One region of the Methylophaga thalassica genome, then DNA from elsewhere that is predicted to be linked to it. Evidence: riboswitches for the same ligand, from Rfam matches in the RefSeq annotation. Region 1 holds a riboswitch; the other holds the start of a gene.

Evidence for each region. A riboswitch is a leader RNA that binds a small molecule or an ion and turns the genes downstream of it on or off. The one in region 1 is predicted to bind cyclic di-GMP.
Region 2: linked by a shared signal. The riboswitch ahead of QQL60_RS11905 (DUF642 domain-containing protein) and the one ahead of QQL60_RS08605 (hypothetical protein) in region 1 are both predicted to bind cyclic di-GMP.

Annotation. Positions count from the first base shown of each region.
Region 1 covers NZ_BSND01000005.1:299,182-307,297, reverse strand. Annotated here, with positions in the region: gene glmM (phosphoglucosamine mutase) at 1-683, shown strand, start outside; gene tpiA (triose-phosphate isomerase) at 811-1,596, shown strand; gene secG (preprotein translocase subunit SecG) at 1,603-1,932, shown strand; tRNA gene QQL60_RS08625 (tRNA-Leu) at 1,956-2,040, shown strand; gene cysC (adenylyl-sulfate kinase) at 2,199-2,789, shown strand; gene QQL60_RS08615 (DHH family phosphoesterase) at 2,795-3,769, shown strand; gene QQL60_RS08610 (undecaprenyl-phosphate glucose phosphotransferase) at 3,843-5,252, shown strand; cyclic di-GMP riboswitch class I at 5,482-5,568, shown strand; gene QQL60_RS08605 (hypothetical protein) at 5,606-6,094, shown strand; cyclic di-GMP riboswitch class I at 6,279-6,357, shown strand; gene QQL60_RS08600 (hypothetical protein) at 6,393-6,911, shown strand; gene QQL60_RS08595 (polysaccharide biosynthesis/export family protein) at 7,040-7,591, shown strand; gene QQL60_RS08590 (porin family protein) at 7,615-8,116, shown strand, end outside.
Region 2 covers NZ_BSND01000006.1:189,667-197,782, reverse strand. Annotated here, with positions in the region: gene QQL60_RS11925 (hypothetical protein) at 1-131, shown strand, start outside; gene QQL60_RS11920 (hypothetical protein) at 844-1,437, shown strand; gene QQL60_RS11915 (hypothetical protein) at 1,657-1,875, opposite strand; gene QQL60_RS11910 (diguanylate cyclase domain-containing protein) at 2,250-3,743, shown strand; gene QQL60_RS11905 (DUF642 domain-containing protein) at 3,949-4,563, opposite strand; cyclic di-GMP riboswitch class I at 4,580-4,660, opposite strand; gene QQL60_RS11900 (23S rRNA (adenine(2030)-N(6))-methyltransferase RlmJ) at 4,934-5,770, shown strand; gene QQL60_RS11895 (DinB family protein) at 6,077-6,592, shown strand; gene QQL60_RS11890 (LysE family translocator) at 6,589-7,194, shown strand; gene QQL60_RS11885 (methanol/ethanol family PQQ-dependent dehydrogenase) at 7,376-8,116, shown strand, end outside.

The DNA.
Region 1 (8,116 bases):
AACCGCGACTTCTACAACAAGCTGTACTTGAGAATAAAGCCGATCTGGGCCTTGCATTAGATGGTGATGGTGACCGTATCATCATGGTTGATCATCGCGGGGAAATCGTCGATGGTGATGAACTATTATTTATCATCGCCAGAGCAAGACAACGTATTGGCGCAAGTATGCCTGATGTTGTTGGCACCCAAATGTCAAACCTAGGCTTAGAACATGCGCTGGCGAAATTTGATATGTCACTTCACCGGGCAAAAGTCGGTGATCGTTATGTCATGGAAAAACTGCAACAGGTCGGTGGTTTACTGGGGGGGGAAGCATCTGGTCATATCATTTGTCTGGACAAGACATCAACAGGTGATGGCATCGTTGCAGCACTGCAAGTGGTTGCAGAAATACAGCAAACTAACAACAGTCTGCATGAGTTACGATCTGTCGTAACAAAATATCCTCAACATTTGATTAATGTCAGAGTCAATAAAATGATTGATCTGAATAAAAATGCTGAGATTAACCAAGCCATTGCATCGGTAGAGAAAAGACTGGGTGATGAGGGACGGGTATTACTCAGAGCCTCAGGAACTGAACCGGTTATCCGTGTCATGGTCGAAGGTATTGATGCGACATTAACCAAACAACTGGCCGAGGAACTAGCCTCTGTAATAGAGCAGGAGCTGAAAAATTAAATGAGATGTTTTGATAAGAGCCTCAACTTATTCTGATAATTGCTTAGCCAGAACTATTTCATACATTGCTTTATCCATAGTGGGTATGTAGTCTGATGTTTCATTTTATATTGAAAGAGAGTGTTAAGTGCGTAAACCACTAGTCGCTGGTAACTGGAAAATGAACGGCTCTAGTGAGAGTAATAAAGCACTACTTGAAGGCATACTCTCTAAAGCCGATACTTTTTCAGATATTGAAGTTGCGTTATTTCCGCCTTCTGTTTATCTGCAACAAGTACAATCTGCCCTTACAGGTACAGGTTTAGCTTGGGGGACGCAGAACCTGTCTCAGTTTGAGAAAGGGGCTTACACGGGCGAAATTTCGGCGAGTATGCTGGTCGATTTTGGCTGCAAATATGTATTAATAGGCCACTCAGAAAGACGTTGTTTATATGCCGAGTTAGACCTAGATCAATGTCTACTTGATCGCATTATCGCTGAAAAATATGAAATGGCAGTTAGAGCAGGTATCACACCAATTATCTGTATTGGGGAAAGCCCTGACGAACATGCTGTTGGTCGTACCGAAGAAGTCGTGTTGCGATTACTCGATACTGTTATTGCGCATCAGGGCGTTGAAGGGCTCGCTCATACGGTTTTAGCATATGAACCGGTATGGGCTATCGGCACAGGCCGCTCAGCCACGCCAGAATGGGCGCAAGACGTACATAGCTTTATGCGTCAACGTGTAGCCAAACACGATAAAGAGATAGCAAAAAATATAAGAATACTTTACGGAGGCAGCATAAAAGGTAATAATGCTGCGCCATTGTTTCTACAACCTGATATTGATGGTGGACTTATCGGCGGCGGATCACTCGACGCCGATGAATTTGTTAAAATATGTCAGGCCGCAGTTTTAAAATTAGGTTAACAACACATGCACGCGATTATTCTCACAGTTCATATTATTGCCTGTCTTTTACTGATTGGATTTGTTCTGATTCAGCACGGCAAAGGCGCTGATGCAGGTGCTGCATTTGGTGGTGGCGGTGGTGGTGCCTCAGGTAGTCTGTTCGGCAGTCAGGGTTCAGCTTCATTTTTAAGCCGTGCAAGTGCGATCTTAGCGACTATCTTTTTCATCACAAGTCTGACACTAGCTTATTTTTCTGTGGATACACCAGGGAAAGCACAAAGTGTGACTGAGTCTGTGCCAACAACAGAACAAAAAGTCGATAAAACACCTGCAGATTTGCCGGAATTACCGTAGAATACGCAACCTTGATTACCCTTGCCGACGTGGTGGAATTGGTAGACACGCTATCTTGAGGGGGTAGTGCCTTCGGGTGTGCCGGTTCGACTCCGGCCGTCGGTACCAAATTAAAGAGCCTGACTAATGTCAGGCTTTTTTTTTGCCTATGGACTTTAGTAAAAACAACGAAATAATAAATTTTACATCAAGGGGCTAGGAATAATTAGTGAAGTCGGTAATATCTATCTCAATATATTACTTACTTAGAGAAGGAATTTTTCGTTATGGAAAATATTGTTTGGCATAAACACAAGCTAGAAAAGTTAGATCGATCAAAACAAAAAAAACAAAAGCCCTGTATTTTATGGTTTACAGGCCTAAGTGGTGCTGGTAAATCCACGGTTGCAGATGCTGTAGAACAAAAGCTATTTGAGCTGGGACATCACACTTATTTACTTGATGGTGATAATGTCAGACATGGTCTGAATAAGGATCTGGGATTTTCTGATGCCGATCGTGTTGAGAATATTAGACGAATTGGGGAAATGGCTAAGCTATTTGCTGATGCTGGCCTGATTGTCATGAGTGCTTTTATCTCACCGTTTCGCAGCGATAGGCAATTGGTTCGTGACCTTGTTGAAGAAAAAGAGTTTGTTGAGGTTTATATATCTACTCCTCTCAGCACGTGTGAAAAACGTGATCCTAAAGGTCTCTACAAAAAAGCCAGAAGTGGACAGATAAAAAATTTTACAGGAATTGATTCCGATTACGAAGTGCCACATCATCCTGAAATAGCACTGAATACAGCTGAACTTAATGTAAATGAGTGTGTTGATAGAGTTATTTCCTACTTAAAACAAAACGAGATTATTTAAATCTAATGACAAATTTTGATGTTTTTAACGGCGATGCTGACGGTATTTGTGCGTTAGTTCAATTGAGACTAGCTAATCCAATTCGGTCTGAACTAATCACAGGAGTTAAACGCGATATAAAATTACTGAGTAGGGTCGATGTAGAAAAAGCCTCTCAAGTAACAGTGTTAGATATCTCAATGCAGAAAAATCATGATGCACTGCTAAATCTGCTATCACATGATGTTGATGTGTTTTATGCCGATCATCACAACCCAGGAGATCAAATCAGTCATCCTCGCTTAGAGGCACTGATTGATATGCATCCCAACAAATGCACAGCGTTGATAATCAATGAGTACCTAAACAATGCCTATGAACTATGGGCAATAACAGCGGCTTTTGGTGACAATCTTGCCAAAGTTGCTGAAGATTATGCAAATAAAATTCAGCTTGATGAAAGTAACATAATCAAACTCAAAACCCTGGGGCAGCATATTAATTACAATGGCTATGGTGCCAGTATTGATGATTTATTTTTCGCACCTGATGAGTTGTATAGATGTTGTGTTAACTACCACTCACCACTAGATTTTATTGATGACAATGCTGAGATAATTGAAACTCTGAACTCAGGCTACAACTCTGATTTGGCACAGGCCAAACAACAAAAGCTCAGCTATGAAAATGAGACGGTGGGAGTCATCACACTACCTGATGATAAATGGGCAAGACGTATTAGTGGTACCTATAGTAATTATTTAAGCAATCAGTATCCCTCGCGAGCACATTTAATTCTCACTGAAATACCTGATTCATCTGCTTATGTGGTAAGCATAAGAGCACCCAAAATACGTCAAGAAGGAGCTGATTATATTGCAGGTCAATTTGACACTGGGGGAGGTAGAAAAGCTGCTGCAGGTATTAACTGCTTGAAAGAAGATGAGTTGCCTAAATTAATCTCTGTTCTTGAAAGCTATTATAAGAGCGAAGCGAATTAATCCCGCATCATTTATACTTAAGGTATAGATGTTACTTAATATCAATAAATACTAATAAGGTAAAAAGGAACAAATGGCTCAAGGCAGGATAAGACAGTATGATGCAAAAATTAATGCGATATCACGCCTGATTGATAGTGGCATTATCCTGCTTACCTTTTTAGCCTTATTTGATATTTTTAAGGCGGGATGGGATGTCCTTTATATATGGAGTCTCTTATTCGCTATTCTATTGTTTAACTTTTTTGCCGAATCTCAAGATGCTTATCGTTCATGGCGAGGCACTGCATTGAGAGAAGAAGTTTCGGCAGTTATGTTTTCATGGTTTACCAGTGTTTTCATTCTGGTAATGATTGATATCTTTTTCATTCACTCTGGTAGTTATCTGGATAGCTTTGTTTTTTTATGGTTTTTATTGACGCCAATTGAATTAATTTCCTGGCATGCCATTGTGAGAACATCGTTGGCAATTCTCCGGGCTCGCGGAGTCAACACCAGAAACGTTGCTATCGTTGGTGAAACAACTTTGGGAAAACGTCTGGAGCGTGCATTTAATGAAATGGACTGGTCAGGATTCAGGCTGGTAGGTTATTACGATGACCGCTCACAAAAACGTGTCGAAACGGAACCTAACTTAGTCGTCACCAACAAAAACGTGGGTGATTTCAATCAGCTGATTGAGGACTGTAAAGCAGGTAAAGTGGATACGGTGTATATCACTCTTGCTATGTCAGCAGAGCATAGAATACGGCATATAACCGAGCTATTGGCAGACAGCACCGCCTCAGTATACTTAGTACCAGACTTGTTCACGTTCAATCTTCTTAATTCACGTTGGGTGGATTATCAGGGCATTACGGCTATTTCAGTTTATGAAACGCCCTTTGCTGGTATCGATAGTATATTGAAACGATTAGAGGATATTATCCTCAGCTCCATTATTCTGATGATTATCGCTATACCCATGTTGATTATTGCAGCTGGGGTGAAGTTCACATCTAAAGGACCTGTATTTTTCAAACAGACCCGTTATGGTGTGGATGGTGAAAAAATTAAAGTATGGAAATTCCGTACAATGACTGTCACGGAAGATGGTGAAAAAGTCACGCAAGCTCAGAAGAATGACAGCCGAATTACGCCTTTTGGTGGTTTCCTGCGTAGAACCTCACTTGACGAGCTTCCACAATTTTTTAACTCTCTGGGTGGGTCGATGTCCATCGTTGGACCACGGCCACACGCTGTAGCGCATAATGAGCAATATCGCGCACAGATTCAGGGATATATGCTGAGGCATAAAGTTAAGCCGGGCATTACCGGACTAGCACAAATAAATGGTTTTAGAGGTGAAACAGATACATTGGATAAAATGCAGGGACGTGTGCATTATGATCTCAAATATATTCAGAACTGGTCGCTATTACTAGATCTTGAGATTATTTTTTTAACGCTGTTCAAAGGGTTTGTCGGTAAAAATGCCTATTAATTGCCCGTTTAGTTTTAATTAGTAATGTTACTTACTAAATATACTTGTTACTTACCTTGAGACACAGTATTATATACATACTGTTAAGGTATCGGTGTAAAGCATATACACTAGATAATACTAGTTATCATAAGTATCTTAATAGCAATCAGAACAATAGACATCAACGGTGATGGCTTTGTAGCAAGATCATATCTGGTCTTACACAATGTCGACGTGTTTGATGTTGTGTAATTAAAGCCAAACTCGTCGTGAGGCGGGGTCGGAAAGCCACAGATCTTTAATGCTATATTTTAAAGATGGCTGGGTTGCATTGCTTGTTTTTTCGAATTCTTATGCATAAGGAAATTATTATGAAAAAAGCGATGCTATTTATCGTAGCTTTATTGTTTTCAGTAAGTGTTAACGCCGCGACGTTATCTCTGACTGAAGCTGGTTCAACTAACGCAAGTCAAAGTGTTGATTTATCTGGCAGCTCAGTTGTTTTAGCTGGTGGTACTGTCTCTAAGAAAAGTACTTGGAGTTCAGCGTTCTCATTAACTACTGACACAGATACACCTGTTGTAATCGCATGGTCATTTAACCCTGCAATTAAAGGTGCAACATTAGTTTTTGCTACATTGGGTGACACTGTGTCATATGCAATTACTGAAGACTTCAGCTTCACAGCTATGTTGACAGCAGGTACTAGCTACATCCTGAGTATCATTGATGCGACATCAGGCGTAGTTAAATATGACGTTTCAGTATCTGCAGTACCTGTTCCAGCCGCATTATTCTTGTTTGCCCCTGCTTTATTAGGCTTTTTGGGTCTGCGTAGAAAAACAGCTGTTGCAGCATAAAAACAATGTTTTTGATAAAAAAGGGAGCTTAGGCTCCCTTTTTTATATTCATTAGCGAATTGATTTTAAATTCCAATAGCAAAATTGTACCAAGGTACAATAGACACGGGTGGACAATGCTCCATATCATTCACTCATCTGACAAAGTCAGATAGGTGATTATCATATCTTATGGATATGGTAATTTAACAAAAGCCAAACTCGTCGTGAGGCGGGGTCGGAAAGCCACAGATCTTTAATTTAAAGATGGCTGGGTTGCATTGCTTGTTTTTTCAACTTATGCATAAGGAAGTTTATTATGAAAAAGGCGATGCTATTTTTAGTAGCTCTCATGTTTTCGGTTGGTGTCAATGCCGCCACATTAACTCTTACTGGTATCGGATCAAGTGGCGCAACACAATCTGTTGATGTAAATAACAACAGTACTGTACTCGCTGGTGGTACTGTAGGTGAGGTTGGTAACTGGTATTCACAATTTGATCTTACCTCTGATACAGCTACCAACGTGAAAATTGAATGGTCTTTCAATCCATTCACAGCTTTAACAGGCGCAACAGTAAAATTCGGAGAAATCACCGGCCCTAACGGTAGTTACTTACCAGGTGCACAAACCTTTGTTATCACTGGTGATTTTAGTTTCACTGCATTTTTAGCTGCGAACGTTTTCTACGGTTTAGATATTATTGATGCAGCCTCTAACATCTTAAAATACGATGTGTCAGTATCTGCTGTACCAGTACCAGCAGCATTATTCTTGTTTGCTCCTGCCTTATTAGGTTTCTTGGGGCTTAGAAGAAAATCAGCAGTTGCTGCATAAGAATTAAGATTTAAGTTAACAGTAACTTAACTGTCACAAATTGAAAGGGAGCAAAAGCTCCCTTTTTTTTTGAAAAATAGAGTGTTAATATCAAAATTGAATGTCATTTATAGATAAGGATTTTCCTCATGCCAAAACGCTTCATTTTATTCTGTATTGTCTTCGTTTCACTGTTTTCTTCATCCGTATTTGCTGCCGAACGTTATTTGTTAAATTCAGGAGACGTTTTAGACATTTCTGTATGGAATGAAGAATCTTTGCAAAAACAAGTAACGGTTTTACCTGATGGTGTTATTACCTTTCCACTAGCAGGGGAAGTTGTCGCTAAAGATAAAACGGTGGCAGAGGTAGAAGAAGAATTAACTAAAAAACTCAACGAATACTTGGCTGATCCGGTTGTTACAGTTTCTGTCACTAATGTTGAAGGCAATAGGGTCCATATTTTAGGAAAAGTACTTAACCCAGGTTCATTTGTGATGAATCAACCTTTAGATGCCATGCAAGCTCTGAGTTTAGCGGGTGGATTATCGCCTTACGCAGAAGAGAACAATATTATTGTGCTTCGTAGAGATGGAACTAAGCAACAAGTTCTGCCCGTAAAATACGCTGAGATAAAAAAAGGTAAAGAATTGAAGACAAACATCACTCTAGAGAGTGGTGATGTGATGATTGTTCCTTAGCTTGTGGTTGTGGCAGATATTTAATGAAAAGAACTTTATCTCTAGCAATATTATTATCGGTAGTCGGGCAAGGATATGCTGCGGAATGGGGGATTGACTTTAATGCTGACCCTGGATTTAAATACGACGATAACGAATTACTCAGGGAAAATAAAAAGGGTGATTTCAGTTTAAATATTACCCCGACATTATCTCTTTCAAGAACGTTAGAAAACTCTAAGTCACAGATTAATATGGGGTATCGAGTCAGTCGATATGATAAGTTAAGTGAATTAGATAAAGAAAACCCATTCTTCGGTTTTTCGACATCTTACTCAACCGAGCGAAGTTCATATGGACTCAATCTCAATTATGCTGAAAGGGAGTCTCGCTCAATTGCTGAGGACGATACAGCTGATTTCAGTAATACATCGACAACCACCACTAAATCATTGTCTCCAAGCTATAGCTATAGATTGACTGAATTGGATACAGTCAATACCAGTATTTCATATCAAAAGAGAACACAGTCAGCATCAAGTAGTG
Region 2 (8,116 bases), on a different contig from region 1:
GAACTGCCGCTGTTTTATTTCTTCTGGTTGGAGTGATCGCTGTTCTGTCGATTCCATTTTTACCAAACCGATACTCCTGGGTCAGAGAGTTGAAACGAAAATTAAGATATGTCCTAGATGAAGAGAAATAGAAACAAAAACGCAGCAAGCTTATTCTTAGGCACCAGCTTACTTCTCCAAGGTTGCTCACCTAGCGAAGAGGAGCTTTGGGGCCTTGGTTCGTTCGTATTTGTAGTTTTTGTAGCAATATTGCTCTTGAATAGCATTGTGCCTCGTATTCAGGAATTCCCGAGATTACAGAAATTGGTCACGAAGCTTGAGTTTCTATCAGAAAAGACTTGGCCGCTTATCTTACTTATAGCGATCGCATCAATATTAATTGGCGCATATTCGATAGCAACCAATGGGCCAGGTTCTATACGGAGTCTATTTATATTTACGGGAGTCATTATTTTATATCTTGCCGTCAACGTAAGAGCTTGGGCTAGGTCTAAAGAGGCATTGAAAAAGCGCAACCACCTTCGAAAAATCGGGCTCAGCGTAAGCTTCCTCGTCATTTTTGGTTACTTGCTCCTAGGGGCTCCAAATCTCACCCTCTGAGGCAGAAATGCATAACAATGCCGTAAACTCGGACGCATTTTTCGTTCGCTGCGCTCACTACAAATGCGCCGGTTACGGCTGGCGTTAGATTTATATGAACTCTGAACTAGATATCATCAATAAGTTAAAAGAATCCATGAGAACATCAAAATCAATAGGGTCAGAATGTTTGATTTTAGCCATTTTTACACTGACCTAGATAATTAGGGATTTTAATTTCAATCATTAAGGACAAACACTATCATGCCAAAAAATTACCTTAAGTACGCACATCGTTTTCTCTTTATTGTTCTGGCAAGTATCTCCATGCAGGCTCTCGCTTCGGATAGCCTTATTCCTGAGCGCATAGAGTCGTTTAAAATTAATGGTCTTTCGCTTAACTCCTCAGTCGAAGAGTTCAAGGAACTCACAAAGAATGGCTTTAAATGTAGAGTTAAGGATCGTTTTGCTGTTAATTATTGGACATGTCGTTCTAACCAGAAGCAAAAAAACAAGATAAAGCTAATAGTGGGCGTTGATAACAATAAAATCGTATCAATTAACTACTCCAGCCAAAGCACCACAAATTCATTTGCTCAGTTAAGAAGTGACACCGCAGAATTGAATCAGGTATTGCTCGAAGAAGGTGTCGCTCACACAGGAAGAAATCAGAACGACAAAGAAATCTTTTTTTATAACAATGATGAATCGCCTGTCACGTCTAAGACAGAAATGTTTCTTAAGACTACGCTTGAGTGTTCAATGGAAAAACCAAGTATCTATGGCTTAGAAGTCACAATAATGACAGTTGGCGAGCTTGATAACGTCGGCGTGACGATGTACAAAATGCACTGCTAGTGTGATGTAACTCAGCAAGAATATTAACTGTATTAACCATGCTGAGGCTAGCTCAGTGATATTTAGGGTCAGGTTAATAACCTATCGAGAATAGCCTAATGACCGTACCACAATAGGGGAAGTAGGCTATTGGGCGCTGACCCTGAATATGCTATATCACTGCCACTAACATATTAGATATCTTGGTTTTAAACCCATATACCACAATGGCTTTTGCCACTACGGTGGTGTAGGTGGTTGAGGCATAATCGGTGCCTTTTCAGCATCTTTCTGTTTTTTATCATCAGGATCGTCTGGTTGATATGTTCCCTCTGAGGGCTTTGGCGCCTCAGGCGTTTCTTCTGCTTCTTTTTCTTCTTCATCTGAGAGCTTCAGCGAGGCAGCGATAATACTTGAAACGTTTGTTGTGTTTTCTGTGTTTATTTTTTGTAGTGTCATTGTATTTTTCCTTGAATTAGTTAAAGAAGACTTCTCGCTATTACAAGAGTGAAACGACTTATTTGATAACTCTGAGTTGAGTAGAGTGATAATCACTAATGAATGGTATTGCGGTAGACATACATTATTGTTGAAGAATTTTCTTTACCGCCGATGTCATTTTCACCCTAGCAAAATAGGACGCCTAACACAATTAACTGGGTTTACTATCAATAGATGCATCCTTGATTCAGAGTGAGATAAACAGTGTGATTGAATCTGTGGCATCTGTTTACATACGGGTATAAGATAAACTTACCCAAATAAAATGCTGGGGGAGTGAATGTGAAACGTAAAACATGCGTTTGTACTAGTAAAGCTGTGTAGGTCGTTAGATGTGCCAGAGCAAATCTGACCAACCAGTTTACGTTGAAAGCGTTTTAGAACAGAAACTTAAACTGCTTTTTACGGCGAGTTTTTTTTCTATCGCCATCAATGCCGCGCTGGGTTTGATACTGATTATTGTTCAACTCCCGGTGACGTCACTGTTGACCTCCTTGAGCTGGTACGGGGTGTTGGTGATTGTTTTGATCTCACGATGTATTTTGTTGGTGTGCTGGCATAGAGATCATAACAAAGCAGAACTTAATCAGACTCGATGGCTACAGTACTTTCGTTTCAGTGTTTTGATGTCGGGCATTGTCTGGGGAATAGGTGGGGTCATCCTGATGCCTCAAGACAATATTGCCTATCAGGCATTTTTGTCTTTTACCATTGGCGGGATAGCTTCGGGTGGTATGGCTTCACTCTCGGTTGACCGAAGATCGGTGGTGGCTTTAGTTCTTCCCACTATGATTCCACATATTCTGATACTTGTTCAGCAAGGGGAACCGATAACATATGGTATGAGTGCCATACTGGTGCTGTTTGTATTATTTGTTTTTCTGGCGGCTAAAAAATCAGGTGAAACCTTCCTGGAAAATGCAAAGCTACGCATCAAAGCATTAGAAAGCGAATCACGCTTGCGAATGATGTTGGACTTTAGCCCTACCGCCGCATCGATCATTGATATCGACACACAAGAAGTGGTATTTGCGAATAAAAGTTATGCCTCTTTAATCGAAAAGAAACATCAGGAAGCTTTAGGCGTGACGCTTCGACGTTATTACGCGAATAAATTGGAATATGATGATACGGTGAAGTTAATTGAACATGGCCAGCAGGTGAATAACCAATTAGTTGAACTCTACTTCCCTGATAGCCAGCAATCAACGAAATGGGTTATCGCCTCCTATCTTCAGATTGAATATCACAGCAAGCAAATGATTTTGGCTTGGTTTTTTGATATTACCGATAGAAAAGTCATGGAAGAACACGCTCAGCATCTTGCTCATCACGATGCACTGACCGGGTTGCCAAATCGAATCTTGTTCAGAGAACGGCTGCATTTAGCGATGACCATGGCAGAACGGGATAAATATGCGTTAGCCTTAATGTTTATCGATTTGGATGAGTTCAAACCGATTAACGATACCCACGGACACGATGTGGGGGATGCCGTATTGATTCAGTGTGCCGAACGAATCCGTGGCTGTCTCCGTAAACCTGACTCCGTCGCCAGACTTGGTGGTGATGAGTTTGTCGTATTGCTGCATAAAGTCAGCGATGAACAGGCCGCCATCCACGTTGCTGAGAAAGTTTTGGAGACACTGCAAAGCCCCATGACATTTGAGGATTTAACTGTCAGCGTCGGAGCCAGTATTGGTGTGGCGCTCTATCCTGTGCATAGTACTGAAGAGGATGGGCTATTAAATTGTGCTGACTTTGCTATGTACGATGCTAAGAGAAATGGGCGAAACCGGGTCAGGTTGTTTAAGAATGAATATTAAGTAGCTTGTTAATAAGCTCGTTCATCAGGATGAAAGTCAATCACTGGAATGCTATCGAGTTTTAGTGGGATCTCAGATAATCGATAGTAATATTTTAATAAGTGAACTGATATAACAGCAATAACCAGGCAAAAAAAGCCTCCAAAAAATATTTTGGAGGCTTAAATGCTTGTTTTTTCTAGACTAGAAAGTTAACTAATCTTTATTACGCTATTTTTGCAGTTTTACGGCGTAACCCCATAAAACCAAGTAATGCTGGAGCAAATAAGAAGGCTGCCGCTGGAACTGGAACAGCACTCACTGATACAGCATCTAAGCTACCACCAAATGAGTCATCAAGACCATTGGCTGCGAAAGTCAAAATATCATTACCCACAGCATCGACTAAGAACGTGTAAACAACCCAGTCATGTTGAGCGCCACCGATAGCAGTAACGGTGTCAACCATCACACCATTCCAGAATATAGAAATAGCATTTGTATCAGCTGATTGGCTGATGCGACCAGAATAAGCAAATGATAACTCATAAGATGAGCCAGCCGTTGTTGCTAAAGTTTGTGTGATGCTGCTGTTGTGAGTCGTATCCAGCTCAACAAACTGATCACCATCATAGGCTGTGCCTGCTTTGTTATCACGCACTTCAACACCGTCTTCACCAGCTTCCCAGTTGGTTAAATCACCATCATAAAGAATGGTCCATGAGCCAGATTGAATATCAGGATTTTCGAATGAGCCGTTTGATACTAAATTGACACCTGCAGCGTGTGCTTGTGCGGATACCCCCAAAATAATTGCTAGACCAGCTAGTACTTTTTTCATTGCTATTTCCATAAAGTCATGCAACCCAGCCATCTTTCCATGGGGAAGACCTGTAGCTTTCCGTCCTTGGCTCACACCAAGTTTGGCTCTATTAAAATAATGAAGCAATTGTAGTTTATGTTGTTGGAAAGAAAATAAAAATTGTACTTTAGTACAGTATTGAGAGGAGAGAGTGGTTTTGAAGTAATTGTCATGATTAGTAAATTTAAAGGCTTTTATTATTGAAACTGTCTAAATCTCTTCTCAGACGAAGATGAGTTGGTAGCTATTTTTTATGTGCTTCTAATCTCTCATAACATTTTCCAACGCACTCCCCCACCAACAGGCATAATTTGCAGAACAACTTCATTAACCTGCGTAGGATTCTGCTTTGTTAAGTTATCGTCATTCATTCCATGCGGGTAATTTTGCTGATGTGCTGAAACATATTGTGCTGATCGAACTGCTTCAGCATATGGTGAAAAAAGAAAAAGCCTTTAGTTATATTGATACCCATTCCGGGGCGGGCTTGTATCATTTACGCTCAGGCCACGCTGGAAAAAATCAGGAATATCAGAAAGGTATTACGAAGGTGTTTCATCTGGACTGGCCAGAGTTGGCGGCGTATCAGACGGCAGTGAAGACGGTGAATGATGGCAATGACCTGACGTTTTACCCTGGCTCACCCATGTTGGCGATGCAATATTTACGTGCTCAGGATCAGGCATGGTGTTTTGAGTTGCATTCGGAAGACAGTGTATTCCTGACCAATAATCTGCGCCAATATAAGCAGGCTCGTGTACGGCGAGAAGATGGCTTGAAAGGTTTGCTGAGTTTATTACCGCCGGAGTCACGTCGGGCACTGGTGTTGATTGACCCGTCTTATGAGATCAAATCGGATTACGACGAGGTGTTTCATACTGTCGAGAAAGCCCATAAAAAGTTTGCTACGGGTACGTATGCAATCTGGTATCCGGTGGTCGACAGGGCACGTATTAATCGACTGGATAAACAGTTGATTAATAGTGGCATTACTCATATACAACGCTATGAACTAGGGTTGGATGCGGATGCTTCCACACGTGGTATGACGTCATCGGGCATCTATGTCATCAATCCACCCTGGCAATTGATGGAGACCATGACGGCATTACTGCCCAAACTAGTGAAAGTCTTGGGTGAAAATGCAGGTGCATTTTATCGGGCTGATACGTTGGTGGCGCAGTAAGGTAGCTACTTCGCTGACAACTGCTATGGATCAAATAGGATCGGCTTTCAAAAGTCTGAGTGTTTGGCTCATTTTTCTATAAGACAAACTCTGACTATGCTATTGCTATGCAGTCTTAATCGCGTTTTTGTTCTATCGTTAAGTACTTGCATAATCAATGAGTTGCCGGTGGATGATTTTCACTTTTATTACTAAAACCTTCAAAAAAAGACATCATAAACTTGCCTTAGCCACTGATTTTGATTGAAAAAAATAAGATGGAATGATTTAGAATTTTCTTCTTTGCTCTCAATGAAGGAGCTTGTGATGAAGTTGGATATCGCGACTTATGCGGAGTTAATGGCACGTTATAACCAATGGATGAACCAGTCTGTTTATCTGGCAGCCAGTCAATTAAGTGATCAGGATCGCAAGGCCGACTGTGGACTGTTTTTCAAATCCATTCATGGCACCTTAAACCATCTATTGTTGTGCGATCGGATGTGGCTAGACCGATTTAAAGGTCAGATTCCTTCAGCTGATCTGAAGGCATTGGATCAGGAACTTTACAGTGAGTTCACGGAGCTAAAAAAAGCGCGTGATGAATTAGATCTGGAGATACTTGATTGGGCAGCTTCACTCGAGGAGACAGTTTTGCCAGAACGCTTGGTCTATACGAGTCTGGCAGCTGCTGCCGAAAAGAATGTCGATTTCACTCAGGCGATTATTCATTTTTTTAACCATCAAACCCATCATCGGGGACAAATTACCACAGCACTGAACCAGGCAGGTGTCTATGTCGGGGTGACAGATTTATTATTTATGCCTGAGATCAGTGTATGAATGTAACGGCGTTTTTATTATTTGCAATTGCTTCCACCATTACGCCGGGTCCGAATAACATCATGATTCTAAACTCGGTGCTGCACTACGGGGTTAAACGTACCCTGCCGTTTTATTTGGGGGTGTGTTTTGGCTTTCCATTGATGTTGCTGGCCATCGGTATGGGCTTGAACACGCTGTTTAAGCAATACCCGGTGTTGCATCTGATTTTAAAAGTTGTTGGCATTGTCTATTTACTCTATCTGGCCTGGTTGATCGCCACCCAAAAACCGTCTTCCAACACCGGTATTCAACAAAAACCGATGTCTGTGTTGGGGGGAATGATTTTCCAATGGTTAAACCCCAAAGCCTGGATTATTGCCATTGGTGCCGTGACGACCTACTCCTCGCTGGATTCAGGTTGGGGAAATATTGTATTGATGGCCGTTATGTTTTTAGTGGTCACAGCGATTTGTCTTTCGTTATGGTTATATCTTGGTCATGCTTCACGTTCTTTTATTCATTCGAATAAAGCGATGCGACTGATTAATCTGAGCATGGGAATGTTATTGGCTATTTCTGTGGTGCCAGTAATTATCGATGTGTTAACGCTCAGCCACTAACTAGGTATATTGAGTTGATGTACTCATGATTCACATTTTTGATAATGAAAAGTAGATAAGAACAGATCAGCGTTTCTCTGAGTCTTAAACAAGCCTTTGTCCAAATGACCCGTCTCACGGTCTTTTATACAGTTGTATGGCATGTCGAACATGCCAAAAACAACGATAAAAGGACAAAGAAATGAAGCTGAAAATACTTTCTATTGCTTTGCTATCAGCCACGCCAGCATTGGTGGCTGCTGACGAACTTCAACAAATGCAGGAAAACCCTAATAACTGGGTCATGCCTGCGGGTCATTACAATAATCAACGTTACTCTGAGCTGACACAGATTAATAAAGATAATGTGAAAGATTTAGGCATGGCCTGGTCATTCTCGACCGGTGTTTTACGTGGACACGAAGGTAATGCCTTAGTTATTGATGGCACGATGTACCTACATACGCCATTTCCAAACATTGTTTATGCGCTGGACTTAAATAATGATGGCGCCATTAAATGGAAATATGAGCCCAAGCAAAATTACGATGAAACTGTACCCGTCATGTGTTGCGACACAGTCAATCGTGGCTTGTCTTATGCTGATGGCAAAATTTTTCTTAATCAGGCTGATACCACGTTAGTCGCTTTGAATGCTGAAGACGGAAAAGTGGTGTGGTCAGATAAGCGTGATGACCCAAGAAAAGGTGCCACCAGTACTGCAGCGGCGCATGTTTTTAAAGATAAAGTGATTGTCGGTATTTCCGGTGGTGAATTTGGGGTACGTGGTTATGTCCAGGCCTATGACCTGGATGGCAATGTGAAATACAAGGCTTATAGCACTGGACCGGATGAAGATATGCTGATTGATCCTGATAAAACCACGTCAATGTTAAAACCAGTAGGAAAAAATTCATCGTTAAATAGCTGGCAGGGTGATCAG